DNA from 2 places in the Streptomyces sp. CA2R106 genome. Region 1 is predicted to be linked to the other one. Evidence: predicted binding sites of a transcription regulator. Region 1 holds the regulator's gene; the other holds the start of a gene.
The links. Region 1 encodes HspR, which represses chaperone genes until heat shock. Its sites were predicted from a motif close to TTGAGNNNNNNNNNCTCAA; they were not measured.

Region 1 (6,480 bases):
GAGGCCGAGTCGGCCGACCGCAAGGCGGACGACGAGGAGACCGGTGGTCCGTCCGAGGGCTGACGACGGGCGCGGGACGTGGACGGAGAGGAGGGACGCCGAGGATGAGCATCAGTAGGGACCTGTTGGAGAAGGACCTGTACAAGGTCCTCGGCGTCCCCAAGGACGCCACCGACGCCGAGATCAAGAAGGCGTACCGGAAGCTGGCCCGGGAGTTCCACCCCGACGCCAACAAGAACGACGCCACGGCCGAGGAGCGCTTCAAGGAGATCTCCGAGGCCAACGACGTCCTGTCCGACACCAAGCGCCGCAAGGAGTACGACGAGGGCCGCGCGCTGTTCGGCAACGGCGGCATGCGGCCCGGCCCCGGCGCGGGCGGCACCGGCGGGTTCAACTTCGACCTGGGCGACCTCTTCGGCGGTGCCCAGGGACCCGGCGGCACCACGACCGGCGGCCAGGGCGGCGGCTTCGGCGGCGGTCTCGGCGACGTGTTCGGCGGCCTGTTCAACCGGGGCGGCGGCGGCACCCGTGTGCAGCCGCGGCGCGGCCAGGACATCGAGTCCGAGGTGACGCTCAGCTTCACCGAGGCCGTCGACGGGGCCACGGTCCCGCTACGGATGTCCTCGCAGGCGCCCTGCAAGGCGTGCTCCGGCACCGGCGACAAGAACGGCACCCCCCGGGTGTGCCCGACCTGCGTCGGCACCGGGCAGGTCTCCCGCGGCGGCGGTGGCGGCTTCTCGCTGACCGACCCGTGTGTGGACTGCAAGGGCCGCGGCCTGATCGCGGAGAACCCCTGCGAGGTCTGCCACGGCAGCGGCCGGGCGAAGAGCTCGCGCACCATGCAGGTGCGCATCCCGGCGGGCGTCACCGACGGGCAGCGGATCAGGCTGCGCGGCAAGGGCGCCCCCGGTGAGCGCGGCGGACCGGCCGGCGACCTGTACGTGGTCGTGCACGTCGGCCGGCACCCGGTCTTCGGCCGCAAGGACGCGAACCTGACGGTCACGGTCCCGGTGAGCTTCACCGAGGCCGCGCTCGGCGGGGAGATCAAGGTGCCCACCCTGGGCGGGCCGCCGGTCACCCTGAAGCTGCCGGCCGGCACGCCGAACGGCCGGACGCTGCGGGCCCGCGGCAAGGGCGCGGTGCGCAAGGACGGGTCGCGCGGCGACCTGCTCGTCACCGTCGAGGTGGCGGTGCCCGCGCAGACCGAGGGCAAGGCGCTGGACGCACTGGAGTCGTACCGAGAGGCGACCGCGGACATCGACCCGCGGGCGGAGCTGTTCAAGGCCGCGAAGGGAGCGTGAACGGATGGGCATCGACGGCGGCGGGGCTCCCGGGCCCCGCATGGGACGTGGCCGCAATCCGTACCAGTTGACGGAGGAGTCACCGGTCTACGTGATCTCGGTGGCGGCCGAGCTGTCCGGGCTGCATCCGCAGACCCTGCGGCAGTACGACCGCCTCGGCCTGGTCTCGCCGGACCGGGCGGCCGGGCGCGGGCGGCGCTACTCCGCCCGCGACATCGAGCAGTTGCGGGAGGTGCAGCGGCTCTCGCAGGACGAGGGCATCAACCTCGCCGGCATCAAGCGGATCATCGAACTGGAGAACCAGGTCGCCGCGCTCCAGGCCCGGGTCGCCGAACTCTCCGCCGCCGTCGACGGCGCAGCCGCCGTCATCCAGCAGCGCGAAGCAGCGGTGCACGCCTCCTACCGGCGCGACCTGGTGCCGTACCAGGACGTGCAGCACACGAGCGCGCTCGTGGTGTGGCGCCCCAAGCGGGACGTCTGACCGGGCTGTTCACGCCGGGCTGTTCACGCAGCACACACGGTCCCCGCGCCCTCCCGAGGGTCGCGGGGATCTCGTGCGTCGGCCCGCCGTGCGGCCGGCGGGCCGCCGGTAAATGCGGCGACAGCGGCGCCGGGCGCTTGTTAGCTTCGGTCGTCATGGACCCACTTGGCGAGGCGCAGATCCGGGACTCCTTCGTGAACTGCTCGAAGGGGGAGGCGAAGCGCGTCCGGCTGCCGCGGGACCTCGCGGAGGTGCCGTGGGACGACCTGGACTTCTTCGGCTGGCGCGACCCGGGCGCGCCCGACCGCGCCTACCTGGTGACCGCGGGCGAGCAGCCGGTCGGCGTCACCCTGCGGGTGGCCCCCGGCGCGCGCCGCAACCTGATGCGCAGCAGCCTGTGCTCGGTCTGCCTGACCGGCCACTCCGGCGGCGGCGTCGACCTGCTGGCCGCGCCGCTGGCCGGCCCGGCCGGCCGGCAGGGCAACACCGTGGGCATCTACATGTGCGCCGACCTGGCCTGCTCCCTCTACGTCCGGGGCAAGAAGACCTCCGTACTGGCCAAGCGGATGGACGAGACCCTCACCCTGGCCGAGCAGATCGACCGCACCCTGCGCAACCTCGACGGCTTCCTCACCAAGATCACCGCTCCCCAGCCGCACTGACCGCCTGGCGTCAGCGCGGCGGAACGGCCAGCGTCACCGGGTGCGCCCGGACCGGCGCGAGGCAGGCGCCGTCGGTGGAGCAGGCTCCGTAGGTGAGCAGGACCCGCGCGGAGGCCGATCCGTCGGCGCTGCCCGCGAGCCGCGTGGCCAGGCTCAGGGTCACCGGCCCGTCGGGGTAGACCGGGAGCGCCAGGTCGAGGCCGGCGGGGCGCACCTCGTGCGGGGCGACGGAGGACGTCACCGGGCCGGTCGCGGTGAGCGGCGCGCCGACCGTCAGGCGGGTCGGGATGCCGAGACCGTCGACCCCGTCGTCGGGCAGCGTGAGGCTGTAGAGGTGGAAGCCCTTCTGCCGCGGGCTGAGGGTGGCGCGCACCGCCACCGTGTCCGCGCCCGACCGTTCGAGCGTGACGGCGACGTCCACCCCGCCCGCGGTGAAGGACGCCCGCGTACGCGTCGGCGCCGCGTGTGGCGAACCGCCGTGGCCGCCCTGGCCACCCTGTCCGCCCTGGCCGCAGCCGACCGTGCAGAGCAGCAGGGCGACGGCGGTGGAGCGGACGGCGTTCCTTCGTACGGCGGCCGGGGCCCTTCTCACGCCCACGTCTTCAGGAAGGCGTCGACCTGGCTCTCCGGCATACTGCGGGCGTTGGAGAACTGGCCCTGGTTGGTGGCCGTCTCGGTGGTGCCGTGCCGGTCCACCACGGCGAGCGCCGGAATGCCGCTGGAGTCGAGGTCGACGTAGCGCGCGGCGAGCGACAGGTTGTGGTCGAACTGGCCGACGTCGACCCGCACCACGTGGTACTTGGCCAGCAGGGCGGCCGTCGCCGGCTCGGTGAAGGTGCGGCCGAGCACCACGCAGTCCGGGCACCAGTCCGCGCCGAAGTCGATCAGTACGGGTCGGCCGTCCTTGGCCGAGGCGTGCTCGGCAGCGGTCACGTCCGCCGCCGCGTCCCGCGTGGGGTCGTAGCCTTCCGGCGACGCCGTGGCGGGCGTCGTCGCGGCAGGCGCCATCGTCGGGGTCGTCGCCGTCGGAGTGCTGCTCGTGGCGGCGGGCTTCGTAGTCGGCGCGGACGCGTCGGACGACGCTCCGTCCGAGGCTCCGCAGCCCGCGAGGAGCAGCGTCACCGCCGCGGCGCCCCCCGCCGCCAGCATCCGCGTTCCCGTGCTGACCGCGGTACGTCTCCGCGCGTCACGGCGCGCTCGTCCCCACATCGCCAACTGCCCCCCAGCTCGACCGAGTCAGCGCACTGTAGCAGGCGCCGCACCCCGCGTGAGCGCGTGTTCGCGCAGGTGGGGGCGGGCGTGGGGCCGGGTGGTCGGGGAGTGCGGGTCAGGCGTTGCCCATGGCGCGGGTGAGGGCGATCTCGATGACGACGCGGTCGGGGTTGGGGGCGGGGGTGCGGTCGTAGCGCTCGGCGTAGCGGCGGACGGCGTCGGCGACGCGCTCGGGGTCGGTGGAGACGGTCGCGAGGCCCTCCAGGGTGGCCCAGCGGCCGCGGTCGGCCTGGCAGACCGCCACCCGGGCGCCCGCGGGTCCGGCGGCCCGTACGTTGGCGGCCTTGCGGCTGCGGGTGTTGGTGATCACCCGGGCGAGCCCCGCGTCGGGGTCGTAGGTGACGCCGACCGGGACGACGTGCGGGGAGCCGTCGGGGCGCGTGGTGGTCAGCGTGCACAGGTGGTACTCGCGCCAGAACTCCAGGAAGCCGGGTTCGGGGGAGCGGGGATCGCGGCGGGCCATGGGGAAACGGTAGCCCGTCCCCGCCCCGCCCCGCCCCGCCCGGTCAGGGCACCCGACCGCTCAACCGCCCAGCCGCACCGGCAGTTCGCTGACGCTGTTGCCGACGAAGCCCGGCAGCGGCGGCAGTTCGGCCTCGGGTACGGCGGTCGCCAGCCGCGGCCACGCCCCGTACAGCGTGCGCAGCGCGACCGCGGCCTCAAGGCGGGCCAGCGGGGCGCCCAGGCAGTAGTGGGGGCCGTGCCCGAAGGACAGGTGGCGGGTGCCGGGCGGCCGGGTCACGTCGAACCGGTCGGCGTCCGGGCCGTACTCCCGGGAGTCGCGTCCGGCGGCGGCGTATCCGGCGAGCACGGGGGTGCCGCGCGGGATGACGGTGCCGCCCACGTCGAGGTCGGCGGTCGGGTAGCGGAAGGGGAAGTTGGCCACCGGGCTGTCCCAGCGCAGCGTCTCCTCGACCACCGCGTCCCAGGAGGCGCCGCCGGTCAGGACGAGGTCGCGCTGGTCCGGGTGGCGGCACAGGGCGCGCACCGCGTTGGTGATGAGGTTGAGGGTGGTCTCGTGGCCGGCCACGATCATCAGCAGCAGGGTGCCGGCGACCTCCTCGTCGCTCAGCCGCTCGGCGCCGCCCGCCCGGTCCTCGTCGCGGGCCGCGACCAGCGCGCCGGCCAGGTCGTCGGCCAGGTCGTCGGCCGGGTGGGCCCGGCGCTCGGCGACGACCTCGGCGAGCACCGCGTGGATGCCGCGCTGCGCGGCCATCGCCTCGGCGGCCGAACTGGAGGTGCTGACCAGCAGCCCGGTCAGGTCGTGCAGGTGGTCACGGTGCCCGGGCGCCACCCCGAGCAGGCGGCTGATCACTCCCATGGGGAGCGGATAGGCGAAGTGCGCGCGCAGGTCCACGACGCCGTCCGGCCCGGCGCGGTCCGGAAGGGCGGACACCAGCCCGCCGGCCAGCTGCTCGATCCAGGGCCGCATGGCGGCCACCCGTCGCGGTGTGAACGCCTTGGCGGCAAGGCCCCGCAGCCGCCGGTGGTCGTCGCCGTCGGCCGTGGTCATGCCGTTGACCAGGGCGAAGGCGTTGAGCTGCCACTGCGCCGGGACCCGGCCCTCCGTCAGGGCAGCGAAGTGGCGGGCGTTCTTCGCCACGGCGGGGTGGGCGAGGAAGTCGCGCAGCTCGCGGTGGCGGGAGACGATCATGCCGGGGACTCCCCCCGGCAGCATCACCGGGCAGGCGGCGGCGCGCTCGCGCAGATCGTCGGCGTCGGCCCGTACGGAGGCGCCGCCGGCACCCAGGGTGTACGGCTGGGTCGGGTCCGGTGTCGCCGGGTGCGGATGTGCCGGGTCCGGTGTCGCCGGGTGCGCCGAGGTCATGGGTCCTCCCAAAAAACGCGTGCTCTTCTGTGCCCGGAATCACCTTGAGTGGAATAGACTCAACTTGCTTCATGTTGAGGTAGTCAGGTTGAGGTACATGCTAGCGACGTACGTATGAGGAGGACAGAACGCCCGTGGAAGCCGAGCTGACCAACAAGAGCCGGGAAGCGCTCAACAGCGCGAACGCCAAGGCCGTCACCGAGGGGAACCCGGACCTGACGCCCGCGCATTTGCTGCTCGCTCTGCTGAGCGGCGCCGACAACGAGAACGTGCTCGACCTGCTGGCGGCCACCGGCGCCGACCCCGCCGCCGTGCGCGCCGGCACCGAGCGCCTGGTGGCGGGCCTGCCGTCGGTCCAGGGCGCCACCGTCGCACCCCCGCAGGCGAACCGTGACATGCTCGCGGTCATCGCCGACGCGTCCCAGCGCGCCAAGGACCTCGGCGACGCGTACGTGTCGACCGAGCACCTGCTGATCGGGATCGCCGTCAAGGGCGGCCCGGCCGGCGACCTGCTCAACGCCGCGGGCGCCAAGGCCAAGGCGCTGTTGACGGCGTTCGAGGACGCCAGGGGAGGGCAACGGGTGACCAGCCAGGACCCGGAAGGCACCTACAAGGCGCTGGAGAAGTACGGCACCGACTTCACCGCGGCCGCCCGCGAGGGCAAGCTCGACCCGGTGATCGGCCGGGACCAGGAGATCCGCCGGGTGGTCCAGGTGCTCTCGCGCCGGACGAAGAACAACCCGGTGCTCATCGGCGAGCCCGGCGTCGGCAAGACCGCCGTCGTCGAGGGCCTGGCCCAGCGCATCGTCAAGGGCGACGTGCCCGAGAGCCTGCGCAACAAGCGGCTGGTCTCCCTCGACCTGGGCGCCATGGTGGCCGGCGCGAAGTACCGCGGCGAGTTCGAGGAGCGCCTGAAGGCGGTGCTCGCCGAGATCA
Region 2 (6,480 bases), on a different contig from region 1:
CGCCGCCAGCTCGGTGGCCCGCTCGGGTTCGGCCTCGTCCAGCCGGACCAGCAGGCCGTACGCGGCGGCCTCCAGTCCGGGGTGCACCTCGCGGGCCACCTCGCCCGAGGCGGCCCGGGCCCGGCGGAAGAGGACGGTCAACTCCCGTTCGAGGGAGCCCGCCACGCTGTCGCCGGGCACCGGCTGCGGCTCGCCCGCACCGTCCGTTCCGCCCGCTTCGCCTGCGGCACGGTTCGCTTCGGTCACAGGAGCCCCGCTTTCAACGGCTGAAAGTTTGCTTCACCCACGGTGGTTTCCGCAGCACGCCAAGTATTTCGCAGGCGTAGACCAACGGCGGTTCCCGGCCCCTCTTTCCACGCGCGTAGCGTCCAACGTACCGTCAGATCTGTCATGACCACACCATGACGCTGCGAGTCCCCCGACCTGCCCCTCATGGAGGCACGCATGTCCCACGGAGTTCCCTCCGTCGTGCACGGCACCGGCTCGGCAAGAACCCGGCTGGCGGTCCTCGTCGGCCTGATCGTTTCGCTGCTCACCTTGGCGTTCACCGTCCCCGGCGCGGCCCATGCGGCGGCTGCGACCGGTACGGCGAAGAGCGCCGGCCACCTCACCCACCCGGAACTGGACTGGATGGGCTCCACCGTCCCCGCCCACGAGGGCTCGGACGCCGGCTCCGGTTCCGACACCGCGGTCCCGATGGCCACCCAGACGCCCGGCATGGACGTCTCCGGCTACCAGGGCAACGTCAACTGGACCACGGCCTGGGCGAACGGCGGCAAGTTCGCCTACGTCAAGGCGACCGAGAGCACCACCTACACCAACCCGTACTTCACCCAGCAGTACAACGGGTCCTACAACGTGGGCATGATCCGCGGGTCGTACCACTTCGCCACGCCGGACACCTCCGGCGGCGCGACGCAGGCGGACTACTTCATCGCGCACGGCGGTGGCTGGTCGGCCGACGGCAAGACCCTGCCGGGCGCGCTCGACATCGAGTACAACCCCTACGGCGCGACCTGCTACGGCCTGAGCCAGGCCAGCATGGTCAGCTGGATACACGCCTTCGCCAACGAGTACCACGCGAAGGAGGGGGTCTACCCGGTGATCTACTCGACCTACGACTGGTGGTCGACCTGCACCGGCAACAACAGCGGCTTCGCCACCACCAGCCCGTTCTGGATCGCGAAGTACTCCACCAGCGCGGGGACCCTGCCGGGCGGCTACACCTACTACACGTTCTGGCAGCACGCCGACAGCGGCACCTTCCCCGGTGACCAGGACTACTTCAACGGCGACACCACCCGCCTCAAGGCGCTCGCCCTGGGCTGACCGGGACCGCCCCGGGCCACCGGCCCGGACGCGGACGTTCCCCGCGCCCCTGAAGTGGCGGCTCCTTCGGCGGAAGGACGCCCACCACCACGGGGCGCGGGGAGCGGGGAGCGGCGGAGGCTCACGCCGCGAGCGGGACCTCCTCGGCGGAGGTGTCCGCGGCCGCCGGCTCGAGCGCCAGCTCGAGCACCTGGCGGACGTCGCCGACCGGGTGGACGTCGAGGGCCGCGAGGATCTCCGCGGGGACGTCGTCGAGGTCGGCCTCGTTCCGCTTCGGGATCACCACGGTGGTGATCCCGGCCCGGTGCGCGGCCAGCAGCTTCTGCTTGACCCCGCCGATCGGCAGCACCCGCCCGGTCAGGGACACCTCACCGGTCATGGCGACATCGGTGCGGACGCGGCGGCCGGACAGCAGGGACGCCAGCGCGGTCGTCATGGTGACACCCGCGCTCGGCCCGTCCTTCGGCACCGCCCCGGCCGGGACGTGCAGGTGTACGCCGCGGTCCTTCAGGTCGCCGACCGGCAGCTCCAGTTCCGCCCCGCGCGAGCGCAGGAAGGAGAGCGCGATCTGCGCGGACTCCTTCATCACGTCGCCGAGCTGGCCGGTGAGCTGGAGCCCGGACCCGCCGGTCTCCGGGTCCGCGAGCGACGCCTCGATGTACAGCACGTCGCCCCCGGCGCCGGTCACCGCGAGCCCGGTGGCCACACCCGGCACCGCGGTACGCCGCTCCTCCGGGTCCTGCGCGGCCTCCGGCACGTGGTGCGGCCGCCCGATCAGCGCCCGCAGGTCTCCGGCGCCGACCGTGAACGGCAGCTCGCGCTCGCCCAGTTCGTGCTGCGCCGCGATCTTCCGCAGCAGCCGCGCGACGGTCCGCTCCAGGTTCCGCACACCGGCCTCGCGGGTGTACTCCCCGGCCAGCCTGCGCAGCGCGTCCTCCTCGAGCCCGACCTCCTCGGCGTCCAGACCCGCGCGCTCCAACTGCCGGGGCAGCAGGTGGTCGCGGGCGATGACGACCTTCTCGTCCTCGGTGTAGCCGTCCAGCCGGACCAGTTCCATCCGGTCCAGCAGCGGCTCGGGGATGGCCTCCAGCACGTTGGCGGTGGCGAGGAACACCACGTCGGACAGGTCGAGTTCGACCTCCAGGTAGTGGTCCCGGAAGGTGTGGTTCTGCGCCGGGTCGAGGACTTCCAGCAGCGCGGCCGCCGGGTCGCCCCGGTAGTCCGAGCCGACCTTGTCGACCTCGTCGAGCAGCACCACCGGGTTCATCGACCCGGCCTCCTTGATCGCGCGCACGATCCGGCCCGGCAGCGCGCCGACGTACGTCCTGCGGTGGCCGCGGATCTCCGCCTCGTCGCGGACGCCGCCCAGCGCCACCCGGACGAACTTGCGGCCCATCGCGCGGGCCACGGACTCGCCCAGCGAGGTCTTGCCGACCCCGGGCGGCCCGACCAGCGCCAGCACCGCGCCGCCGCGGCGCCCGCCGACCACACCGAGGCCGCGGTCGGCCCGGCGCTTGCGGACCGCCAGGTACTCGGTGATGCGCTCCTTCACGTCGTCCAGACCCGCGTGGTCCGCGTCCAGCACGGCCCGCGCGCCCGCCACGTCGTACGTGTCCTCGGTGGTGCTGTTCCACGGCAGTTCGAGGACGGTGTCCAGCCAGGTGCGGATCCACGAGCCCTCCGGGGAGGCGTCCGAGGAGCGCTCCAGCTTCTCGACCTCCTTCAGGGCGGCCTCGCGGACCTTCTCGGGCAGGTCGGCGGACTCCACCCGGGCCCGGTAGTCGTCCGTTTCGTTGTCCGGGTCTCCGTTCAGCTCCGACAGCTCCTTGCGGACCGCCTCCAGCTGCTGGCGGAGCAGGAACTCGCGCTGCTGCTTCTCCATGCCCTCCTGGACGTCCTTGCGGATCGTCTCGGCGACGTCCTGCTCGGCGAGGTGGTCGCGCAGCCACTGCGTGGCGAGCTTCAGCCGGGCCACCGGGTCGGCGGTCTCCAGCAGCTCCACACGCTGCTCCACGCTCAGGAACGGCGAGTAGCCGGAGTTGTCGGCGAGCTGGCCGGCGTCGTCGATCTGCTGCACCCGGTCGACGACCTGCCAGGCGCCGCGCTTGCGCAGCCAGCTCGTGGCGAGGGCCTTGTACTCCTTCATCAGCTCCGCGACGGTGCCCGGCGCCTCCTGCGGCGCGGGCTCCTCCACCACGGTGCCCTCCACCCACAGCGCCGCGCCCGGGCCGGTCGTGCCGGCGCCGATCCGCACGCGCGAGCGGCCCTTGATGACGGCGCCGGGGTCGCCGTCGGAGAGGCGGCCGACCTGTTCGACCGTGCCGAGGGTGCCCACGGCGGCGTACCTGCCGTCGACCCGGGGGACGAGCAGGACCCGGGGCTTGCCGCTGCCGCGGCCCGCGTGGGCCGCCTGTGCGGCTTCCACCGCGGCCCGTACCTCCGTGTCCGTCAGGTCGAGCGGTACGACCATGCCGGGCAGGACGACCTCGCCGTCGAGGGGCAGTACGGGGAGGGTGAGGTTGGAACTCTTCGGCTCAAACGCCATGATCGCTCCCTATGCAAGCAAGTTGAGTACACCTCACTCAATGCAAGGGGCTTCGCCGATGTTCCCCGGTCCACGTTCGCCCTGAGCGATCAGGGCGCCCCCGTCCCCCGGAAGGGGGCGCCTCCTGTCCGCCCGGGACCTTGCGGCCGTACGTGGCCGGTCGCGCAGTTCCCCGCGCCCCTGACTTGCTCGGGTCCTTCCGGGGTCCGGGTTACCGCGCCCGCAGGAACGCGGAGGTCGAGACGCGCCCGAGAAGGACAAAACGGGTGGAGCCGGCGAGGTAGGCGTCGGCGCCCTGCTGGACGCCGGCCCACTTGTCGTCGCCGTAGTCGTCGAGGACGACGACCGCCCCGGGGGCGGCGATCTGCTCGGCCCACTGAAGGTCCTCGGCGACGCCCTGGGCGGAGTGGTCGCCGTCGATGACGATGACGCCGTACTCGCGGTCGGAGACGGCCGCGCGCACGTCCGGGTCGCCGGAGAACCCGACCTGGACCCGGGCCCGCTCCCCCGCCTTGCCGCCGAGCGCGAGGTTCGCCCGGACCACGTCGAGCCGTACCGGGGTGCCGGTCGGGTCGAGGCCCTCCAGCCCGCCGGGCTGGAGCTGGGTCCCGACCAGCGGGTCCACCACCGTCAGCTCGGGCTCGATCCCGGCGCGGTGCAGCATCCGCAGCATCGTGGCGGAGAACAGCCCGTACAGCGTGCCGATCTCCAGCACCTGCGCGTTGGGCGGGTCCAGCAGCGGCACCGCGGCGAGCTTGCCGCAGACGTTCTGGGTCGAGCCGGCCAGCCGGCCCACCGCCAGCGCCTCCAGCGCGATCACGTTGCGGAAGGCGATCGTGACGTTGCGCCGGGCCGCCTTCGGGTCCGCGCCGGTGGTCTCGGCGACCTGCGCCACCAGCTGGTCGATCTGCGCCGCGGTGGGCAGCCGCGGGCCGCTGCGGCCGGTCCGGTCGAAGAGCAGGCCGACCGCGTACTCCTGGCCGCGCAGCTCGTCGACCTGGCGCCGCAGCTTCTCCAGCTCCTTCACCTCCCGCCGCAGGGTGTCCATCTCCTTGCGCAACCGCGACACCGGACGCTGCACACGGCGGTCGACGAGGGAGGTCGCGGGACGCAGGAGCCGCTTGGCCACAGGGCTGTTGAGTATCGGCATGGGGCGGAACCTACGCCCCGGCTGTGCGGCCCGGACCAGCACCGGGCGCAGTTCACCGGAAGTCCTCCGGTACGGGAGTTGAACGCCCGGTGACCCGGCGGCCGACGGGCGGCCATGGAATTCCCCCGGGTACGCCAAAATGAGGTCATGTCTGCGACGAACACCGAGGAACCGGTGGTGCTGGACCGGCGCGACGGCCCGTACGGGGAGGCGGTGCTGCGGCGGCGGGGCCCGCACCTGGAGATCATCGCCAACGGCACCTTCCTGATGGACACCTCCGACGGCCGCTCGGAGCGGCTGCTGGTCGACGCGGCGCTGGCCGCGCTGCCGCCCGGCCGGGACGGCGCGAGCGTGCTGATCGGCGGGCTCGGCGTCGGGTTCTCGCTCGCGCACGCCGCCGCCCAGCCGCGCTGGGCGCGGATCGACGTCGTCGAGCGGGAGCGGGCGGTGATCGACTGGCACCGGGCCGGCCACTTCGCCGCGCACACCGGCGGCGCCCTCGACGACCCGCGGGTGCGGCTGGTCGAGGCGGACCTGCTGGCCTACCTGCGCACCGCGCCCGGCCCCGCGGCCGCGCCCGCCGCGGGCCCCGAACGCGGTTACGACGCGCTCTGCCTGGACATCGACAACGGGCCGGACTGGACAGTCACCGACAATAACGGCAGTCTCTACAGTCCCAGCGGGCTTGACGACTGCCGGGAGCTGCTCCGCCCCGGCGGTGTCCTGGCCGTGTGGTCGGCGCAGCCCTCGGCCGCCTTCGAGGCCGCTTTGACGGGGGCGGGGTACTCCGGGGTGCGGACACTCGAGGTTCCGGTCGCGCGCGGGGTGCCCGATGTGGTGCATGTAGCCGTCAAGGCGTGAAGGCGTCATAGTCAGGGCCGCGGCCCGCCCCGTACGCTGCCGGTATCGGACGAGCTTGTGGGGCGGAAGCGGAAGTGGACAGCGCACAGACGACGGGCGCGCAGCGCCGTGTCCTGGTGGTCGAGGACGACCAGACGATAGTTCAGGCGATCGCGGCCCGCCTCCAGGCGGAGGGGTTCCAGGTGCGCACGGCGAGCGACGGCCCGTCCGCGGTGGACGCGGCCCACAGCTGGCAGCCCGACCTGCTGGTGCTCGACGTGATGCTGCCCGGGTACGACGGGCTGGAGGTCTGCCGCCGGGTGCAGGCCGACCGGCCGGTGCCGGTGCTGATGCTCACCGCGCGCGACGACGAGACGGACATGCTGGTCGGGCTCGGCGTCGGCGCCGACGACTACATGACCAAGCCGTTCTCGATGCGCGAGCTGGCCGCCCGGGTCCATGTGCTGCTGCGCCGGGTGGAGCGGGCCGCCGACGCGGCGTCCACCGTGCGCGGCGCCAGCATCCACCTCGGCGACCTGGAGATCGACCACACCCAGCGCCGGGTCCGGGTCGGCGGCAGCGACGTGCACCTGACGCCGACGGAGTTCGAGCTGCT

Region 2: the regulator HspR is predicted to act here: its motif matches at 3,897-3,915, upstream of lon (endopeptidase La).

The regions. Positions count from the first base shown of each region.
Region 1 is NZ_JBAGKC010000021.1:68,283-74,762, reverse strand. Features, by position in the region: gene grpE (nucleotide exchange factor GrpE) at 1-63, shown strand, start outside; gene dnaJ (molecular chaperone DnaJ) at 105-1,301, shown strand; gene WA788_RS25245 (heat shock protein transcriptional repressor HspR) at 1,306-1,782, shown strand; gene WA788_RS25240 (FBP domain-containing protein) at 1,938-2,444, shown strand; gene WA788_RS25235 (hypothetical protein) at 2,455-3,036, opposite strand; gene WA788_RS25230 (thioredoxin family protein) at 3,033-3,593, opposite strand; gene WA788_RS25225 (pyridoxamine 5'-phosphate oxidase family protein) at 3,772-4,179, opposite strand; gene WA788_RS25220 (cytochrome P450 family protein) at 4,240-5,544, opposite strand; gene clpB (ATP-dependent chaperone ClpB) at 5,679-6,480, shown strand, end outside.
Region 2 is NZ_JBAGKC010000008.1:135,632-142,111, forward strand. Features, by position in the region: gene WA788_RS14525 (MarR family winged helix-turn-helix transcriptional regulator) at 1-246, opposite strand, end outside; gene WA788_RS14530 (lysozyme) at 445-1,329, shown strand; gene lon (endopeptidase La) at 1,451-3,874, opposite strand; gene WA788_RS14540 (class I SAM-dependent methyltransferase) at 4,086-5,024, opposite strand; gene WA788_RS14545 (spermidine synthase) at 5,172-5,885, shown strand; gene WA788_RS14550 (response regulator transcription factor) at 5,960-6,480, shown strand, end outside.